4 regions of the Streptomyces sp. NPDC048560 genome follow, and region 1 is predicted to be linked to each of the others. Evidence: riboswitches for the same ligand, from Rfam matches in the RefSeq annotation. Region 1 holds a riboswitch; each other region holds the start of a gene.
What was found. A riboswitch is a leader RNA that binds a small molecule or an ion and turns the genes downstream of it on or off. The one in region 1 is predicted to bind cyclic di-AMP.
Positions count from the first base shown of each region.

Region 2: it holds a riboswitch for cyclic di-AMP, as region 1 does, so the genes downstream of both, AB0C82_RS20780 (transglycosylase family protein) here and AB0C82_RS21290 (M23 family metallopeptidase) in region 1, are expected to answer to the same signal.
Region 3: it holds a riboswitch for cyclic di-AMP, as region 1 does, so the genes downstream of both, AB0C82_RS29680 (transglycosylase SLT domain-containing protein) here and AB0C82_RS21290 (M23 family metallopeptidase) in region 1, are expected to answer to the same signal.
Region 4: it holds a riboswitch for cyclic di-AMP, as region 1 does, so the genes downstream of both, AB0C82_RS04210 (NlpC/P60 family protein) here and AB0C82_RS21290 (M23 family metallopeptidase) in region 1, are expected to answer to the same signal.

Region 1 is NZ_JBEZIJ010000008.1:18,804-23,340, reverse strand. It holds gene AB0C82_RS21305 (sulfite oxidase) at 1-1,026, shown strand, start outside; tRNA gene AB0C82_RS21300 (tRNA-Met) at 1,089-1,162, shown strand; gene AB0C82_RS21295 (PP2C family protein-serine/threonine phosphatase) at 1,442-2,623, shown strand; cyclic di-AMP (ydaO/yuaA leader) riboswitch at 2,892-3,045, shown strand; gene AB0C82_RS21290 (M23 family metallopeptidase) at 3,057-4,109, shown strand; gene AB0C82_RS21285 (aldo/keto reductase) at 4,274-4,537, shown strand, end outside.
Region 2 is NZ_JBEZIJ010000007.1:343,323-347,859, reverse strand. It holds gene eno (phosphopyruvate hydratase) at 75-1,355, opposite strand; gene AB0C82_RS20780 (transglycosylase family protein) at 1,701-2,402, opposite strand; cyclic di-AMP (ydaO/yuaA leader) riboswitch at 2,406-2,577, opposite strand; gene AB0C82_RS20775 (transglycosylase family protein) at 2,868-3,845, opposite strand; gene AB0C82_RS20770 (cytochrome P450) at 3,953-4,537, opposite strand, start outside.
Region 3 is NZ_JBEZIJ010000012.1:246,340-250,876, reverse strand. It holds gene AB0C82_RS29695 (DUF6296 family protein) at 1-138, opposite strand, end outside; gene AB0C82_RS29690 (PepSY domain-containing protein) at 321-1,175, shown strand; gene AB0C82_RS29685 (GNAT family N-acetyltransferase) at 1,281-1,781, opposite strand; gene AB0C82_RS29680 (transglycosylase SLT domain-containing protein) at 1,886-2,734, opposite strand; cyclic di-AMP (ydaO/yuaA leader) riboswitch at 2,739-2,925, opposite strand; gene AB0C82_RS29675 (hypothetical protein) at 3,009-3,173, shown strand; gene AB0C82_RS29670 (DUF5988 family protein) at 3,733-3,939, opposite strand; gene AB0C82_RS29665 (bifunctional GNAT family N-acetyltransferase/ATP-binding protein) at 4,038-4,537, opposite strand, start outside.
Region 4 is NZ_JBEZIJ010000001.1:954,302-958,838, forward strand. It holds gene pcrA (DNA helicase PcrA) at 1-1,466, opposite strand, end outside; cyclic di-AMP (ydaO/yuaA leader) riboswitch at 1,727-1,892, shown strand; gene AB0C82_RS04210 (NlpC/P60 family protein) at 1,891-3,087, shown strand; gene AB0C82_RS04215 (hypothetical protein) at 3,164-3,517, opposite strand; gene AB0C82_RS04220 (C40 family peptidase) at 3,839-4,537, shown strand, end outside.

The DNA of each region.
Region 1 (4,537 bases):
CTGGAGGCCCTGCGGTACGAGGTCACCCCGCCCGGTCTTCACTACGTACTCGTCCACTACGACATCCCCGCCGCCCGCGCCGAGGACTGGCGGCTCACCGTCGACGGCCGCGTCAGGACTCCGCTGAGCCTGGACCTGGCGGCCCTGCGGTCGTTCCCGGCCGCCACGCACCGGGTGACGATGGAGTGCGCGGGCAACGGTCGCGCACGGCTCGCGCCGAGGCCGGTGAGCCAGCCGTGGCTGGTCGAGGCGGTCGGCACGGCGGAGTGGACCGGCGTGCCGCTGCGGTTGCTGCTCGCCGAGGCCGGCGTCGGGGACGGCGCCGTGGAGGCGGTGTTCGGCGGCGCGGACCACGGAATCGAACGCGGAGTCGAGCAGGACTACCGGCGGAGCCTGCCCCTGGCCGTCGCCGGGGGGAGCGACCCGGAGGTCCTGGTGGCGTACGGCATGAACGGGGCGCCGCTGCCGCCGCAGCACGGATTCCCGCTGCGGCTGGTGGTGCCCGGCTGGTACGGCATGGCGTCCGTGAAGTGGCTGAACGGGATCACGCTGACCGCGACCCCGTTCACCGGGTTCCAGCAGGTGGAGGCGTACCGCTACCGGCAGGAGGCCGACGAGCAGGGCGAGCCCGTCACCCGTATCGCTCCCAGGGCGCTGATGGTCCCGCCGGGCTTCCCGGACTTCATGTCGCGGGCCCGTGTGGTGCGTCCCGGAGCGGTGCTGCTCGAAGGCCGCGCGTGGTCCGGGCACGCGCCCGTCGAACGCGTCGAGGTGAGCACGGACGGCTGCCGGACGTGGAGCGACGCCGCGCTCACCGGTCCCGTGGGGAACGGCACCGCGCACGCCTGGGCGTGGCGGAGCTGGCGGGCGCACTGGACGGCGGCACCCGGCAGCCACGAGCTCGGCGTCCGCGCCACCGACGCCACGGGCAGGACCCAGCCCCTCGACCAGCGCTGGAACCGTGGCGGTTTCGGCAGCAACCACGTGCAGCGGGTCTCCGTCCTCTGCGCACCGGAGTCCGGCTGACGGCGTCGGTGGCGCGGAGTGGTCATGAGTCCGCCGGGAATGCCGTAGAGTTGGTCTCACGACGCGGGGTGGAGCAGCTCGGTAGCTCGCTGGGCTCATAACCCAGAGGTCGCAGGTTCAAATCCTGTCCCCGCTACTGAAGGACCGGGCCCGGCACGCACACAGCGTGCCGGGCCCGAGTCGTTTCCCTGGTCCGGCGGGCCGACGGCCCGCTCGGCCCGATGACAGCCACCGATGACACCGTGTGATGATCCCGCCCGCATTCGCGGACAGTGCGTGACCGGGATGCGGAAAGCACTTCCGCGTGCTCCCCCCTTTGGCCGATGAGGAGTCGCCGCCCGGCGCGGCGCCGGTCAGCCTGGGTGGGGCGCGGTACCGTCCGCAACCGTAGGCGGACCCGGGCAGGAGAACACAGGTGGGGAAGCGCGACGCAGGGCGAGGCGGGGCTCCCCGAGAGGTCCGGGCCCGTCGGCTCGTCCGCGTGCTGCCCGCACTGATGATCGTGGGCGGGGCGCTCTTCGACCTCACCACGCCGCCCACCTTCACGCCCGTCCCGCTCTTCGTGGCGGCTCCCCTGATCGCCGCGCCGTTCTTCTCGCGGGCGAGCACGGTCCGTACGGGCATCGCCGCCGTCGTCGTCATGGCGCTGCTGGACCTGTTCACCCGCTCGCTCGGGCAGGTCGAGCCCGTCATCGAACTGATCACCGTCGTCACCGCCGGGCTGCTCGCCCTGTTCATCAACGGTGTCGTCCGGCGGAGCAACGAGCAGTTGGCGTCGGCCCGGGTCATCGCGGAGACCGCCATGCGGGCGGTGCTGCCGACACCGGCCGACCGGATCGGCGGGCTCCACGTGGCGGCACGTTACGAGGCCGCCCAGGCGGACGAGTTCGTCGGCGGCGACCTGTTCGCGGTCGCGGACACCCCGTACGGGGTGCGGCTGGTGGTCGGGGATGTACGGGGCAAAGGGCTTGACGCGGTCGGCGCGGTGGCGGTGGTCATCGGGGCGTTCCGGGAGGCGGCCGAGCAGGAGCGCTCGCTGGAGGGCGTCGCGCAGCGCCTGGAGCGGGCGCTGGCACGGGAGGGCACGCGGCGTGGCGGGCTCGACGCGATGGAAGGCTTCATCACCGCCGCACTCGCCGAGATCCCGCCCGGGGCGGGGCTGGTGCGGCTCGTCAACAGGGGCCATCCCGAGCCGATCCTGCTGCACGCGGACGGGAGGCTGGACGTGCTCACGTCGGCATCGCCCGCCCTGCCGCTGGGGATGGACCTTGGTGTCTGGCCCGACCGGTCGGACGAGTGGCCGCTGCCCGCGGGGACGACGCTGCTGATGTTCACGGACGGCCTCTCCGAGGCGCGGGACACGTCCGGGGCCTTCTACGATCCGGCGGCCCGGCTCCGGGGCCGGATCTTCCCCGGGCCCGAGGAGCTGCTGTCCGCGCTCACCGACGACGTACGTCTGCACACGGGCGGCCTGTCCACGGACGACATGGCGCTGCTCGCGGTCGGCCGGCCGGCCGAGGGGCAGCCCGAGCGGCGCAGGACCGTGAAGATCGTGGGCCGGGGGAAGTCCGGGGGGCCGGAACAGGCCACTGACTGACAGTCGTCGGCAGCCGGCGCACCGACGGTTCGCGGCGGCACCACGGACCGTGATCGAAGGGTGCCCCTCCGCATAACATTTGACGCAACGTCAGAAATCAGGTGTCGGGTGAGGGGTGTTCAACTCGCCCGATTGCACCCGGTTGTATCCCGGTAAGTCCGGGCCGAAGCCGCGAACGATCACTCGGAACAGCTTGGTATCGGACCCGTCTGTCTATTAACGTTCGATAACGCAGCGCGGTCGTCCCAGTCGTCGCAAGAGGCGACACCGTGCGCGAGCGCCGAATTCCGCAAGGGAACCGGGGAACCACCTACATGGGGTGAATCGAGCCACCTGTGTCTCGCGAGAGACAGAGCGGCCCGTAGGAGACCTTCCTGCTCCGAACCCGTCAGCTAACCCGGTAGGCGAGAAGGAAGGAAAGGAGTGCGCCCACGTGGCGTCCAACAAGCCTGCCCCCGAGGCCCCGTCACCCTTCGGTACCGAAACGCTCGGTGCCCAGGACAGGACCTGGGAGGAATGGAATCCCACCGAGGAGTCCATCCGGCCCGTTCGCGGCAGGCACCGCGTAGCCAAGCAGCGCGGTCTCGCTCGTAGCTCCACCGTCCTCGGGGTCGGCGTCATAGCGGCAGTCGGTGCGGGTGGCATGGCCACCGCTCAGGGCAAGCCGCCGGTCTCCATCTCCATTCCCGATTCCATCGCGGACAATCTCCCCGACGCCAAGTCCCTTCCCGGCGTGGGCTCCCTTATGTCCGACGACGCCGACGGATCCGACGCGAAGAACACCGCGACGATGTCCGCGTCCTCCCCGCTCACCACCGCCGGCATCACCACCGCCGAGGCGGAGCAGGGCGCTACGGACGCCGGAGAGGCGCTGCGCAACCGGATCCTCCAGCAGGCCGAGCAGCAGCAGGCCAGCGCCGACGCCGAGGCCATGGCCGCCCAGGAGAAGGCGGCCGCCGAGAAGGCCGCCGCCGAGGCCCAGGCCCAGCAGAGCGAGGCCGAGGCAAAGGCCGCCGCCGAGAAGAAGGCGGCCGAAGAGGAGGCCGCGCGCAAGGCGGAGGCCGAGCGGCTCGCCAAGCTGGCCGCCAGCTACACCCTGCCGGTCTCCTCCTATACGATCACCGCGACGTTCGGCCAGGCCGGCTCCATGTGGTCCTCCGGCCAGCACACCGGCCTCGACTTCGCGACGCAGGCGGGCGCACCGATCAAGGCCGTGCACGGCGGGACCGTCACCTCGGCCGGCTGGCACACCTCGTACGGCTACCACACCGTCATCGAGCTCGACAACGGTATGGAAGTCACCTACAGCCACCAGTCGTCGATGAACGTCACCGCGGGCCAGAAGGTCAACACCGGCGACATCATCGGCCGCGCCGGGTCGACCGGTAACTCCAGCGGCGTGCACCTCCACCTGGAGGTCCACACCGAGAGCGGCGCCGGCATCGACCCGATGAGCTGGCTGCGCAGCAAGGGCCTCACGCTCTGAGACCCGCGTCCTGAGGTAACGCGTCCCCTTTCCCCGGACGCACCTGGACCCCGGCAGCCCTGACGCACACCCCCCGACGTCAGGGCTGCCGGTTCTTCGTTTTTCGGGGCGCTGTCGTGCCGGTAACAGGAATAGCGCGGTTCGGCGGCGGGGTTGAACCACCCATGACCTCACTCCGTACGCTCGGCTCCTCCGGCCTCCGGGTCTTCCCCCTCGCCCTCGGCGGCAACGTCTTCGGCTGGACGGCCGACGAGGCGCAGTCCTTCGCAGTGCTCGACGCCTACGCCGCGGCCGGCGGCAACTTCGTCGACACCGCCGACTCGTACTCGGCCTGGGCCCCGGGCAACGAGGGCGGCGAATCGGAGACCGTCGTCGGCAAGTGGCTCGCCTCGCGCGGCAACCGCTCCGAGATCGTCGTCGCCACGAAG
Region 2 (4,537 bases), on a different contig from region 1:
CGAGTGCGGGGACGGACGGAGGCTGGTGACTTAAGGCCCGCGACGGGCCTGCGGTCAGCCCCGGGAGCCGGTGATCAGCCCTTGAAGCGGGGGAACGCCGAGCGGCCCGCGTACACCGCGGCGTCGTCGAGGATCTCCTCGATGCGCAGCAGCTGGTTGTACTTGGCGACACGGTCCGAACGGGCCGGGGCGCCGGTCTTGATCTGACCGCAGTTCACGGCGACGGCGAGGTCGGCGATCGTGACGTCCTCGGTCTCGCCGGAACGGTGCGACATCATGCACTTGAAGCCGTTGCGCTGGGCCATCTCGACGGCGTCCAGGGTCTCGGTCAGGGAACCGATCTGGTTGACCTTCACGAGCAGGGCGTTCGCGGAGCCCTCCTCAATGCCGCGGGCCAGGCGCTCCGGGTTGGTGACGAAGAGGTCGTCGCCGACGATCTGCACCTTGGAGCCGAGCTTGTCGGTGATGACCTTCCAGCCGGCCCAGTCGTCCTCGTACAGCGGGTCCTCGATGGAGATGAGCGGGTACGCGGAGACGAGCTCCTCGTAGTACTCGGTCATCTCGGCGGCCGAGCGGGACTTGCCCTCGAACTCGTACACGCCGTCCTTGTAGAACTCGGACGCGGCGACGTCGAGCGCGAGGCCGATGTCGCGGCCGGGGACGTAACCGGCCTCCTTGATGGCCTCGACGATGAGGTCCAGGGCGGCGCGGTTGGACTCCAGGTTCGGGGCGAAGCCGCCCTCGTCACCGAGACCGGTGGACAGGCCCTTGGTCTTCAGGACCTTCTTCAGCGTGTGGTAGACCTCCGCGCCCCAGCGCAGGGCCTCGGAGAACGACTCGGCGCCGATCGGCGCGATCATGAACTCCTGGATGTCCACGTTGGAGTCGGCGTGCGAGCCGCCGTTCAGGATGTTCATCATCGGAACGGGCAGCAGGTGCGCGTTCGGGCCGCCGAGGTAGCGGAAGAGCGGCAGGTCGGACGCCTCGGAGGCGGCGTGCGCGACGGCCAGCGAGACGCCGAGGATGGCGTTGGCGCCGAGCGAGCCCTTGTTCTCGGTGGCGTCCAGGTCGAACATGGCCTGGTCGATGAGGCGCTGCTCGGTGGCGTCGTACCCGACGAGCTCCGGGCCGATCTGCTCGATGACGGCGAGGACGGCCTTCTCCACGCCCTTGCCCATGTAACGGTTGGGGTCTCCGTCGCGAAGCTCAATGGCCTCGAACGCACCGGTGGAGGCGCCGGACGGAACAGCAGCACGTCCCGTGCTGCCGTCGTCGAGGCCAACCTCGACCTCGACCGTGGGGTTGCCCCGGGAGTCGAGGATTTCCCTGGCTACGACGACGTCGATGGACGGCACGAGGCATCTCCTTCTGGGATATGACACTGGTTGTGCAGGGTCACCGTGGTCACTGTGGCCTTGCGGCATGAGCCTATCCGGCCGGGCTCCATCGGCCAGCCGGGCGCCCGTCCCCTGGGACGAAAAAGGACCCAAGGGTATGCATTCGCGGGCAAAGCTCCAGAAAATTACTGCCCAGTAACTACAACACTTGAACACTCGGGCGTCAGCGGCCGGTGCCCGGGCCGGCGCCACCGGGTGAAAAGACCCGGCCCGGCGCGCACGGGGGAGAGCGCACCGGGCCGGGAGCTGAGCGGGAGGGATGCCGCCGGACACCCCCTCCGGTCGGGAGGAGAGTCCCAGGTACTACTTCGTCAGGTGGAGCTGCTGACCCGGGAAGATCAGGTCGGCGTCCTTGACGATGTCGTCGTTCAGGTCGAACAGCTTCTCCCAGCCGCCCTTGACGTCCTGCTTCTCGGCGATCTTGCTGAGGGTGTCGCCGGCCTTCACCTTGTACTCGCCGTCACCCTTCGCAACCTTCTCGCCGGTCGGGGTGGTGACGGTCTTCGGCGCGGTGCGCTGCTCGCTGCGCGTGGTGGGCTGCTCGGCCTTGCGCTCCGGCTGGGCCTGCTGCTGCGGCTCCTGCTCGGCGCCGCTCTCCGTGGAGCCGGTGTCGACACCCGGGTCCACGCCGTCGTTGGTCAGGTTGCCGGCGCCGGCGCAGGCCCAGGCACCCGGGCCCTGCAGGTCGAGAAGCTTCTCGGCGGCGGCGATCTGCTGCGACTTGCTGGCGAGGTCGGCGCGCGCGGCGTACTGCGTGCCGCCGGCGGCGGCCCAGCTGGACTGCGAGAACTGCAGACCGCCGTAGTAGCCGTTGCCGGTGTTGATGGACCAGTTCCCGCCGGACTCGCACTGCGCGACGGCGTCCCACGTGGCGACGGAGGCGGCGGAGGCGTTGGTCGCGCCCATCAGCGGGACGGCGATCGCGGCACCGGCCACACCGGCGAGCGTGGCGACACGGGCGGCCTTGGACGGGCGGCGGTGCTTGGCCTTGCTGGAAAACAGCATGGAGCTTCTCCTCACCGACGCCTACGAGGTGAGCTGTCGGGTTCGGGCCAAGTGAGTTGCCCGGTCGCATGTCCTAGCACGCGACTTAACCCCAAGCCGGTCCTGAGTCGTCTCCCGACGATCGGGCCCGGCGCTTACCTGGGTCCCCCGCTCCTGCCTACGGCGCTTTACGCGTCTGTTCCCTTCGACCGACGGCAGGATTCGGCGTGACGGTCGACGGGGCCCGCGGTGCGAGCGGTTCCGACCGTAAACATAGGCAACCCCGACATTCAAAGAGGGACATACCGGCCATACGGGTTTTTCTCGTCCTGGAGGAAAGAACGTTTCCGCAGGTCGGAGCGGCCCCGGACGCATCACCCGGGCACACCAGGCCAGTTGAAGCAAAGAGACCCATGTCTCACTTACGCATAAGTGGACATAGGCCTCTGAACTACCCCTGAATTTGGGGCGTTTTCCCGAATTGGATCAGTTGCTCTCGGAGCCCTCCGCGGCGTCCAGCGGCCCCAGATCGAGGCTCTGGCCGGGGAGGATCAGGTCCGGGTCGGAGCCCAGCTCGCTCTTGTTGGTCTCGTACAGCTCGGTCCAGCCGCCGGGAACCTTCTGTGCGTCAGCAATCGCCCAGAGGTTGTCGCCGGGCCGGACGGTGTACTCGCCGTCGGCGCTCGGCGCACCCGCGTCGCGGGCCTGGCCGTCCCCACGCGAGGCGTGACGTCCGGAGTCGCGCCCGTCCCGGCCCGTCTCCTGGCTCGCCTCGGGCGCCGGTGCGCCGCGGTGCTTGCCGCCGCCCTGGTCCGCGTCGGCCGGAGCCTCGGACGCCTCGGGGGCCGGTGTGGTGGTGGGCGGGGCCGTCGTGCCGGAGTCCTCGGAGCCGGGCGAATCGCCGGTCTCGCCGTTCTTGTCGGACTCGCTCGCCGCGCCCGACTCGCCGGACTTGGCCGAATCGCCCTTCTTGTTCGCCTTCTTCGTCGCACTGTCCGACGAGGTGCCGGCCGCGTCGTCGGACGGGAAGAGCCCGTCCGTCAGGCCGGCGGAGGGGCTGTCGCCCGGGTCGACACCCGGCAGCGACCCGTCAGGCGCGAGCCCTGAGATCACCGCGCAGCTCGGCCAGGCCTGCGGACCCTGGTCCGCCAGGACCTTCTCCGCCACGGAGATCTGCTGCGAGCGGCTGGCGAGGTCGGCGCGGGGCGCGTACGCCGGGCCGCCGTACGCCGACCAGGTGTCCTGGGAGAACTGGAGGCCACCGTAGAAGCCGTTGCCCAGGTCCGCGCTCCACATGCCGCCGCTCTCGCACTCGGCGACCCGGTCCCAGGTCGAGGCGTCAGCGGCGTGCGCACCGGTCGCGCCGAGCAGCGGAATGGCGATGGCCGATCCCGTCACGCCTGCGGCGACGACGATGGCGGGTGCCTGGCGAGGGCGGCGGTGTCTGCCGTTCGCGGAGCCCATGGGAATGCCTTCCGTGTGACTGAAACATGTGACTGCTGTGGTGAACGGTGAACTTAGCGGGACTCGAACGTGTGTCACAAGTCGATGCAGCGGAGATCACGTAAAAGTCACAGAGTTGACAGAGCGTCACCTTGCGCGGCCGGCGATCCCGGGGCGAACTCCACCGGAAGGGTGCGCAGTCCGCGCATGATGAGCCCGCCGCGCCACCGCAAATCGGCAGGATCCGCAGCGAGCCGCAGGTCAGGCAGCCGCTTCAACAGCGTTGCCAGCGCGGTCTGTCCCTCCAGCCTGGCGAGCGGTGCCCCCAGGCAGTAGTGGATGCCGTGCCCGTATCCGAGGTGCTGATTGTCACTCCGTGCGAGGTTCAGAGTGTCCGCATCGCGGAATCGTTCCGGGTCCCGGTCGGCGGCGGCGAGGACCACGAGCACGGGGTCCCCGGCGGCGATCTCCTGCCCGCCGAGCGTGACGGGCTCGGTCGCGTACCGCCAGGTGGCGAGCTCCACCGGGCCGTCGTAGCGCAGCAGTTCCTCCAGACCGGTGGCGAGGAGGTCCGTGTCACCCGCGGCGAGCGAACGCTGAAGCCGTTCGCGCTCGACGGGGTTGCGCAGCAGGGCGTACGTCCCGTTGCCGATGAGGTTGACCGTTGTCTCGAAGCCGGCGAAGAGGAGGATGAACGCCATCGCGGCGGCCTC
Region 3 (4,537 bases), on a different contig from region 1:
CGCGCGCACGATCCCGGTGTCGTCCTCGTACACCGGGTATCCGCCGGCCCCTGACCGGTCGGTCATCCGGACGACGACCACGTCGTCCGCCGCGCCGTGCGTCTGGAAGATCAGCTCGTAACTGTCCGGGTAATCCATGGGGGCCTCCCGACCGGACGCCGGCTGGAGCCGGTGTCCGTGGTTGTGCTCTCCATTGTTTCGCACCCTCGACCGCGGCGCGCCCGGGCGGGATGACGCCAACGGGGGAGCCGCCCGGTCGATCGGGTGACCCGTCCCGCGGGTCGACATGACCGGCCGGTGCCGGGGCTAGTCATGCGTGTATGAGCCTTGAATTCCGACGAAAAACCACACTCTCCCCGCGCGCCCGCCGTCTCCGCGTCGCCGCAGGCGCGCTGTGCGCCGTCGTCGCCTCCGCCCTGGTCGCGGGCTGCGGTCAGGAGGGTGGCGATCAGACAGGGGCGGCCACCTCGGAGGCCGCCAAGGTCATTCCGCAACAGACGACCTCCCCGTCCCCGAGCCCCTCCGGCAGCCCGAAGCTGACCGAGAACCAGACCGAGCGCAAGAACCTCCTCCAGGCAACCAAGGTCACCTTCGACAAGGCGGCGAAGGTGGCGGTCGGGGCCGTACCGAACAGCAAGCTGGTCGAGCTCGACCTGGAGGGCCTGGACGACGACACCGACCGGCGTACCGACGCGAGCGAGAGTCCCTCGCCGACGGGGACCGCCAGCCCCGCCGGGACGGCGAGTCCGACCGGCAGTCCGACCGGCGTGGCCACTCCTGGCGGAACCGCCTCCCCGAGCGGCAGCCCCAGCCCGAGTGGCACCGGCCCGCAGTGGGTCGCCGAGGTCGTGGAGACGGACGGCGCCGCGCACACCATCCGCATCGACGGGGTCTCCGGCAAGGTGATCGAGTCGGAGCCCGACGCCGACCAGGACGCCGCCGACAAGAGCCAGATGGCCGACTGGATCGCCGAGGCCAAGCAGACGCCCGCGCAGGCGGCCAAGGTGGCGACGGACAAGAAGAAGGGGACTGTCACGTCGATGGGCCTGGACACGAACGACGACGACACCCTGGTGTGGGCGGTCGATGTCGTGGCCAAGGACTGGAACAAGACCGAATTCGAGGTCGACGCGGTCAGCGGCTCGATCGTCCGCGAGGAGACCGTCCGCGACTGACGCCGACATCGGGCGGCGCAGCCCTGCCCGCGGCGGTGGCGGGCCGGCCCCGGCTCGCCACCGCCCCCTTACGTGGGCCACGCGCTGCTCCCCAGGACCGTCGGGTCAGGGGAGCAGCGCCTGTGGGTCCAGCGGCCGTTCGTAGGACAGCCCCGGGTGGCCGTCGAGCACGGTCTCACCGGTGCGCACGAAACCGGTGCGGGTCAGCACGGCCTGGGAGCGGGCGTTGTCCAGGGTCGTCGAGGCCCGCAGCGCCGTCAGGCCGTAGTCGGTGGCGGCCAGGACGCATATGCGGTGGACCGCGGTCGTGGCCAGGCCCCGCCCGGCTGCCTTCTCCGCGATGCGGTACCCGAGGTCGGCGGAACCGTCCGCGACGTCCACCAGGTTCACCCGGCCCAGCACCTCGCCGTCCGCACCCACCAGCACGTGGAAGTAGCACAGCCCCTCGGCCTGTTCGGCCAGGAGGCTGCTGTGCCGTGCGTCGAACCGTGCGAAGTAGTCGTCGCCGCGGTCCGGGACCGAGGCGGCGAAGTAGGCGCGGTTCTCCTGCTCGAAGGCGAACAGGGCTGCGGCGTGATCGGGGCGCAGGAGCTGGAGTTCGGGCATGGGGGCGAGTCTTCCACGGCCTGTGCACACGCGGAACTGCCGGGTGGTGAGGGCCCGTCGGACCCTCACCACCCGGCAGTGACACCGCGGCCGAGGCCAGGGGATCAGTACGCGCCGAAGACGTTGTCGATGGAGCCGTACCTGTCGGCGGCGTAGTTGCACGCCGCGGTGATGTTGGCGACCGGGTCGAAGCTGTCCATCGACGTGCCGGGCACGTGGTACGCCTGGAACGTCGGGTCGATCACCTGAAGGAGGCCCTTGGACGGGGTGCCCGCAGCTGCGTTCGAGTCCCAGTTGTTGACGACCTGCGGGTTGCCCGAGGACTCACGCATGATGTTGCGGTGGATGCCCTCGTAGGTGCCGGGGATGCCGTTCGCTGCCATGACGGCCAGCGACTCCTTGATCCAGCCGTCGAGGTCGTTCGTGTACGTCGCGGGCGCGGCGGCCGGGGCGGCTGCCGGAGCGGCGGCGGGAGCGGCGGCCTTCTTCGCGACGGGAGCGCTCGACCGCTCCGAGCGGTCGGCGCGGTCGGCGCGGTCGGCCGTCGCGGTGCGCTCGGACGAACCCGAGGCCTTGGCCTTCGACTTGGCGCCGATCGCCAGCTCGAGGCCCGGGCGAATAAGCCCGGGATTGTCGCCGACGGCCTTCTTGTTGTCCTTGTACAGCCGCTGCCAGCCGCCGTCCAGGGAATGCCCGTCGGCGATCTTGTACAGGGAATCACCCTTGACGACGGAATAGGTGGTGATTCCGGCCTTCTGCGCGGTGATTGCCTTGGCGGGGGCGGCCGCCGATACACCCGCCCTTTCGGCGGTGACGGACTGTGCCGGTGCGGCGGACGCGGTGGTGGCGCCGATCACCGGAAGTGCGAGAACGGCTCCGCCTGCGGTTACGGCGACGAGGCCACGGGACAGCGGGCTGCGCTTGGTACGGCGGTGCTTACCCATCGTGGGCATGGTGAATTCCTCTCCGGTGCCTACGAGGTGAGCTGTCGGGTTCAGGCTGGAGATGCCTGGCCGCAGGTGACTGCGACTTAACCCCGAGCCGTTCCGCATAACGGATCGGCGACTTACCTGGGTCCCCCGCTCCTGCCGGGCGTGAGTGGTCTGGGTTTCCGGACAGCGGCAGGATTCGGCGTTCCATCCGGATTGAGGGTGACCGTAGGCGAGAAATGCCGAAAGGGACAAGTCCCGAATTCCGGATCACAATTCATTTGCAAGATCGAAAAACATGATCGTGAATGGATTCACCCGAACCGCGAAGCCAACTCTCTTCTCGCGCAAGGGATCCGCGGTGCATGTCGGGAATCTGCCGATCGTGGACGTGACGCTGGCCACTGAGTCCGAAAAGGGCGATTTGCGCGAAGGTGATACCGGTGCGGTTCGGGTGAAATGAATGCTATGGGTTATAGAAGATTATTGCTTCAAAAGTCCGTATTGGGATTATTTAGTCATATGTGTACGGCTCGGGTGCCCGGGGTAGGGCCGGAGCGATCCTCCGTACGGCGGCAGCGGCAGGCATCGAGGACGTCGACAGGCGATCGAGCGCTTCCGCCGGGACCGTGACATGGCGGCCGAGCGGCACACGGACGCCCGGGACCGGCTGCGTACCTGCATCGCGTCCGGCATGGCAGCCGGCCCGCAGGACCAGCCGCCACGGCTTCTCTTCGAGTGCTGGCCCCGCACCCTGCGCGACCCGAAGGCCGCCGGCCTGGACAGCGTCCTGACGGAACGCCAGATCGGCGTGTACCAGGGGATCCTGGTGCTCGGTGAGACTCAGGGGCACTTCGCGCTGTCGGACATCGCGCACACGAGTCGGACTTCGTGGCGATGGAGGACGGGTATCAGATGGACGTGCCGGCGGGCCGCCGCTCACGACCGGAGGTCGTCAGTGCGCTGCGCTCGTATGCGCGGGCCGCGACGGGGTGCGTACCGGGGGAGCGGGGCGCGGGCTTCTAGCCGGGTACTTCCGTGCGCTCCCACCATTCGTAGACCGGCAACGGGCCCTCCGTCGTTTCCTTCCGGCGGTCCGTCGCCCTGAAGTGCTCGTACCCGCCCCGGAACGGGATCTTGACGTCGAGCCCGGACTCGGTGACGGGGACGATCCGCTCGGGGAGATCCCCGGGGCCGCCTTCGAGGGCGGCTTTCGTTACGTTGGCCATGGGGAAAGTCTGCCCGGAGCGCTGCCCGCCTCCGCCGTGACGCGCCGACGTCACGGCATCGCGCGGGAGGGCGGAGCGACGGGCGGCCGCGCATCCGTTCAGGTCCGGGCGTGAGTGGTGATGTCGGCGGTGAACTCCGCGATGACCGCGGGGGTGACCGTCGGCCGGCACTGGCTGAGCGCGGCGAGATAGTCGTCGGTGTCCGCGCCGGCCTCGGCCACATCGCGTTCGAAGGCGGCCTGGGCGGCGGTGCGTGCCGCGTGCTCGATATCTGCCGGGGTGAAGAGCTCGCTCGCCGCGACCAGCGCGTCCACGTCGACGTCGTCCCGCCGTGCCGAATGCCGGGACCAGATCGCCGCCCGCGCCGCCACGTCCGGGGTGCCGATCGGGACCAGGTAGTCGAAGCGACCCGGACGGAGGAAGGCCGGGTCCAGTGAGCGGATGGAGTTGGTGGCGCACACCAGCAGCCGCTCGTCGTGCTCCCGGAAACCGGGGATGAGCTTGAGGAGTTCGTTGGTGACGCCGTGCATACCCGGCTCCTGGCGCTCGCCGCGTACGGGGGCGATCTCCTCGACCTCGTCGATGAAGACCAGCACCC
Region 4 (4,537 bases), on a different contig from region 1:
CGGTCACCGATGCCGCGCTTGGGCACGTTCAGGATGCGGCGCAGCGGAACGGTGTCCTCGGGGTTGGCGAGGACCCGCAGGTAGGCCAGGACGTCGCGGACCTCCTTGCGCTCGTAGAAGCGCACACCGCCGACGACCTTGTAGGGAAGTCCGACGCGGATGAAGATCTCTTCGAAGACACGGGACTGCGCGTTCGTACGGTAGAAGACGGCGACGTCGCCCGCCTTGGCGTCACCCGCGTCGGTGAGCCGGTCGATCTCGTCGGCGATGAACTGCGCCTCGTCGTGCTCGGTGTCGGCGACGTACCCCGTGATCCGGGCGCCGCTGCCGGCGTTCGTCCAGAGGTTCTTGGGGCGGCGGCTCTCGTTGCGCTCGATCACCGCGTTGGCCGCGGACAGGATCGTCTGCGTGGAGCGGTAGTTCTGCTCCAGCATGATCGTGGTGGCGTCCGGATAGTCCTCCTCGAACTGGAGGATGTTGCGGATGGTCGCGCCCCGGAAGGCGTAGATCGACTGGTCCGCGTCACCGACGACACACAGCTCGGCGGGCGCCTCGGCCTCACCTGCCGGGCCGACGAGCTCCCGTACGAGCGTGTACTGCGCGTGGTTGGTGTCCTGGTACTCGTCGACCAGCACGTGCCGGAAGCGGCGGCGGTAGTGCTCGGCGACGTCGGGGAACGCCTGGAGCAGATGCACCGTCGTCATGATGATGTCGTCGAAGTCCAGGGCGTTGGCCTCGCGCAGCCGTGCCTGGTAGAGCGCGTAGGCCTGGGCGAGGGTCTTCTCGAAGCCGTCGGCCGCCTGCCCGGCGAAGGTCTCCTCGTCGATCAGCTCGTTCTTGAGATTCGAGACCTTGGCCGTGAACGCCTTGGGGGGATACCGCTTCGGGTCGAGGTCCAGATCGCGGCAGACGAGCGCCATCAGCCGCTTGGAGTCCGCGGCGTCGTAGATCGAGAACGACGAGGTGAAGCCGAGACGCTTGGACTCGCGCCGCAGGATGCGTACGCACGCGCTGTGGAAGGTCATGACCCACATGGCGTTGGCACGCGGTCCGACGAGCTGCTCGACGCGCTCCTTCATCTCGCCCGCGGCCTTGTTGGTGAAGGTGATCGCCAGGATCTGGCCGGGATGCACCCCGCGCTCGGCCAGCAGGTGGGCGATCCGGTGGGTGAGCACCCGGGTCTTGCCCGATCCGGCACCGGCGACGATGAGCAGCGGCGAACCGGCGTGCACCACGGCGGCGCGCTGCTCGGTGTTCAGCCCGTCGAGCAGCGCCGCGGCGTCGATGACCGGACGGGGCGCTCCGTCGCGGTAGTACCCCTCGCGGGGCGGCGGGGGCGCGTCGAAGACGCCCTCGAAGAGACCCTCCGGCACCGCTTCGGGTGCGTGGTCCTCGGGAGGCGGCGGGGGCCCTTCCTCCGAGTTCTGGAGGCCGGTCAGGAAGCTGTCGTCAAAGAGGCTGCTCATCGCTTGACGAGTCTAGGCGGCCCCACTGACACCCCGGGGCCGCATTCCGCAGGACGGCCCCCCGGCCGTGCGCGTACGGAGACGGTCCGGCCACACCCCGTGAGGCGGGAGGAGCCCGCTCCGGCTCCGTACATACCGATTTCCCCAAGGTCACGAACATGTATCGGGCATATCGAACATCAACCTTCACAGGGACGCCACGGGTTGGCTAGCGTGCTCCGACGGGTGGCCCGTACCCCCTTGAGGCGAACCACGCCGAGCGGACACCCACGCCGAATCCGGGCTGCCCGCAGGGGCATTCGGAACCGGGGACCCACACGCAGCACCGGGGTGAATCGGTCCACAACCCTCACTTGGACCGTAGGGCAGCCTTCCGTTCCGCCCGAACCCGACAGCTAACCCGGTAGGCGGTCCACGGAAGGAGATGCCGGCCTTGGCGTCGCATCGCAAAGCGCGCACCCGTTTGCGCACCACCTCACCCGGCGTCGGAATCACGACGGCGGCGCTCGCCTCTGTGACTCTGCTCTCCACGCAGACCGCGACGGCCGCGCCCGCCGCACCCCGCCCCAGCATCGAGGACGTCCAGAAGAAGGTCGACGACCTCTACCGGCAGGCAGGCACGGCCACCCAGCAGTACAACAAGGCGAAGTCCGCGTCCACGGACCAGCGCGCGAAGGTCGACGGGCTCCTCGACGCGGCGGCCGAGCGGGCGGAGAAGCTGAACGAGACGCGCCGTGAGCTGGGCCAGTTCGCGGCGGCGCAGTACCGCAGCGGCGCTGTCGCCCCGACGGCGACGTTCTTCCTCGCGGAGGACCCGCAGTCGTACTTCGACCAGGACCAGCTGATGGCGCGCATGACGAGCCAGCAGCAGAAGACGGTCTCGGACTTCCGTACGCAGCAGAGCGAGGCGGCGGAGAAGCGCGCCGAGGCCACCAAGAGCCTGGAGACGCTCACCGAGGCGCAGACCACGCTGCGCACCAGCAAGCAACAGGTGCAGGAGAAGCTGACCGAGGCGCGCACCCTGCTGTCCGAGCTGACCGCCGAGGAGAAGGCGCGGCTCGCGGAGCTGGAGCGCGAGAAGGAGGCGGAGGCCAGGCGCAAGGCGCAGGAGCTGGCCCGCCAGCAGGCCGCCGCGGCGGAGGCCGAGCGCCAGGCGCAGGAGGAGGCGGCGGCGAAGGAAGCCGCCGAGGACGCCGCGCAGGAGCCCGCCCAGCCGGACACCGGTACGGACACGGGCACGGGCAGCGGTGCGGACGCGGACAGCAGCTACGCGGCGAAGGCGGACAAGGTCCTGGCGTTCGCGGCGGCCCAGATCGGCAAGCCGTACGTCTGGGGAGCGACGGGCCCCTCCTCGTACGACTGCTCGGGGCTGACGCAGGCGGCGTGGAAGGCGGCGGGCGTCGATCTGCCGCGTACCACCTGGGACCAGGTCGAGGTCGGCACCCGGGTGGCCACCGCGGATCTGCAGCCGGGTGACCTGGTGTTCTTCTACGACGACATCAGCCACGTCGGCATCTACAAGGGCGACGGCATGATGATCCACGCGCCGAAGCCGGGTGCGAACGTGCGCGAGGAGTCGATCTACTACATGCCGATCTACGGCAGCGTGCGGCCGGCCTAGCGGCCGGGGGAGACCTTCCCGGCGGCCGGACGGGCCCGACAGGAGCGCCCGTCCGGCCGCCGGACCGCACCGGGACTCAGGTCCAGAGCGTGGCGATGAAGATGTTGGCGACCGTCAGACCGCCGACCGCCGCGAACTCGCCCCTGCCCGCCCTCTCCTCGTCCCGCCTGACGTAGACGAGCGCGAGGATCACGACCAGGATCAGCAGCTTGACGCCGATCTTGATGTTGTTCACCGTCCGGTCGTCGGCCTGGTTGAGGCCCACCAGCGCGACTCCCGTGATCAGCATGGTCAGCGCACCGTGCAGCATGGCCGGTACGAATCGGGCGGTGCCCGGCCCCATCGCCTTCACCTGGGTCAGGAAACCGCCGAGCAGCGCGGCGATCCCGATGATGTGCAGAGCGACGAAGACATTGATCAGTATGGCCATGAATCGGGAGCCTGGCGGGGCCCTTATCATCCCTCGCCCGCCAGGTGGCGGTTCCTCATGACTTCGCTCGCGCCTGCCCGAATTGCCTTACCCTGACGTCTTTTTTCCGGTCGCGCAGCGGTAGCGAAACGTCACATCAAGGCAAAAGCTGTCATGACGACCCTTTCCCGTGTCCTGGGTTTAGCGTCCCTTCCCAGGTGACCGATTTCCACCGCCGTCCCGTACCTCCCGTACGTCCCCTCCGTGCCGGACGGCACCCGGTCACCGCCGGGCCCGCCGGTAGCTCCCGACGGGCAGACGAACAGGAAGGATGCCGCCCTCGTGGCAGCACACCGGAAAGCCGCTCACCGGAAGCCCAAGCAGCGCCTGTTCACCGGCTCTGCTGCCCGCACAGCGGCGACCCTGGCCTTCGCCGGGGCCGCGACCACCACCGCCTTCGACGGTGCGGCACACGCCGAACCGCAGCTCACCCCGGCCCAGGTCAGGGCGAATATCGACCGGCTGTACCACGACGCCGAGGTCGCCACCGAGCGGTACAACGGCACCAAGGAGCAGGCCGACGCGACCGCCAGGTCCGTCGACCGGCTGCGCGACGAGGCCGCCCGCCGGACCGAGCGCCTCAACACCGCACGCCACACGCTCGGTTCGCTGGCCACCGCGCAGTACCGTTCCGGCGGCATCGACCCAGCCGTCCAGCTGGCGCTCTCCTCCGACCCCGACCAGTACCTGCGGCGCGCCTCGTATCTGGACCGGGCCGCCGACCGCCAGGCCGGTCTGCTCAACGGGATCCGCCGGCAGGTCACCGGCGCCGCCCAGCTGCGCGCCCGGGCGGAGGGTGAGCTCGCGACGCTCACCGCACGCCGGGCCGAGCTGACGAAGCACAAGGAGACGGTCCGCACGAAGCTGGCCGACGCCAGGCGTCTGCTCGGCACGCTGACCGCCGGCCAGCGCGCCGACTACGAGCGCGCGGCCGACACGGCGCACGGCGGCGCGGCCGTCCGCGCCGACCGCGGCACCCCG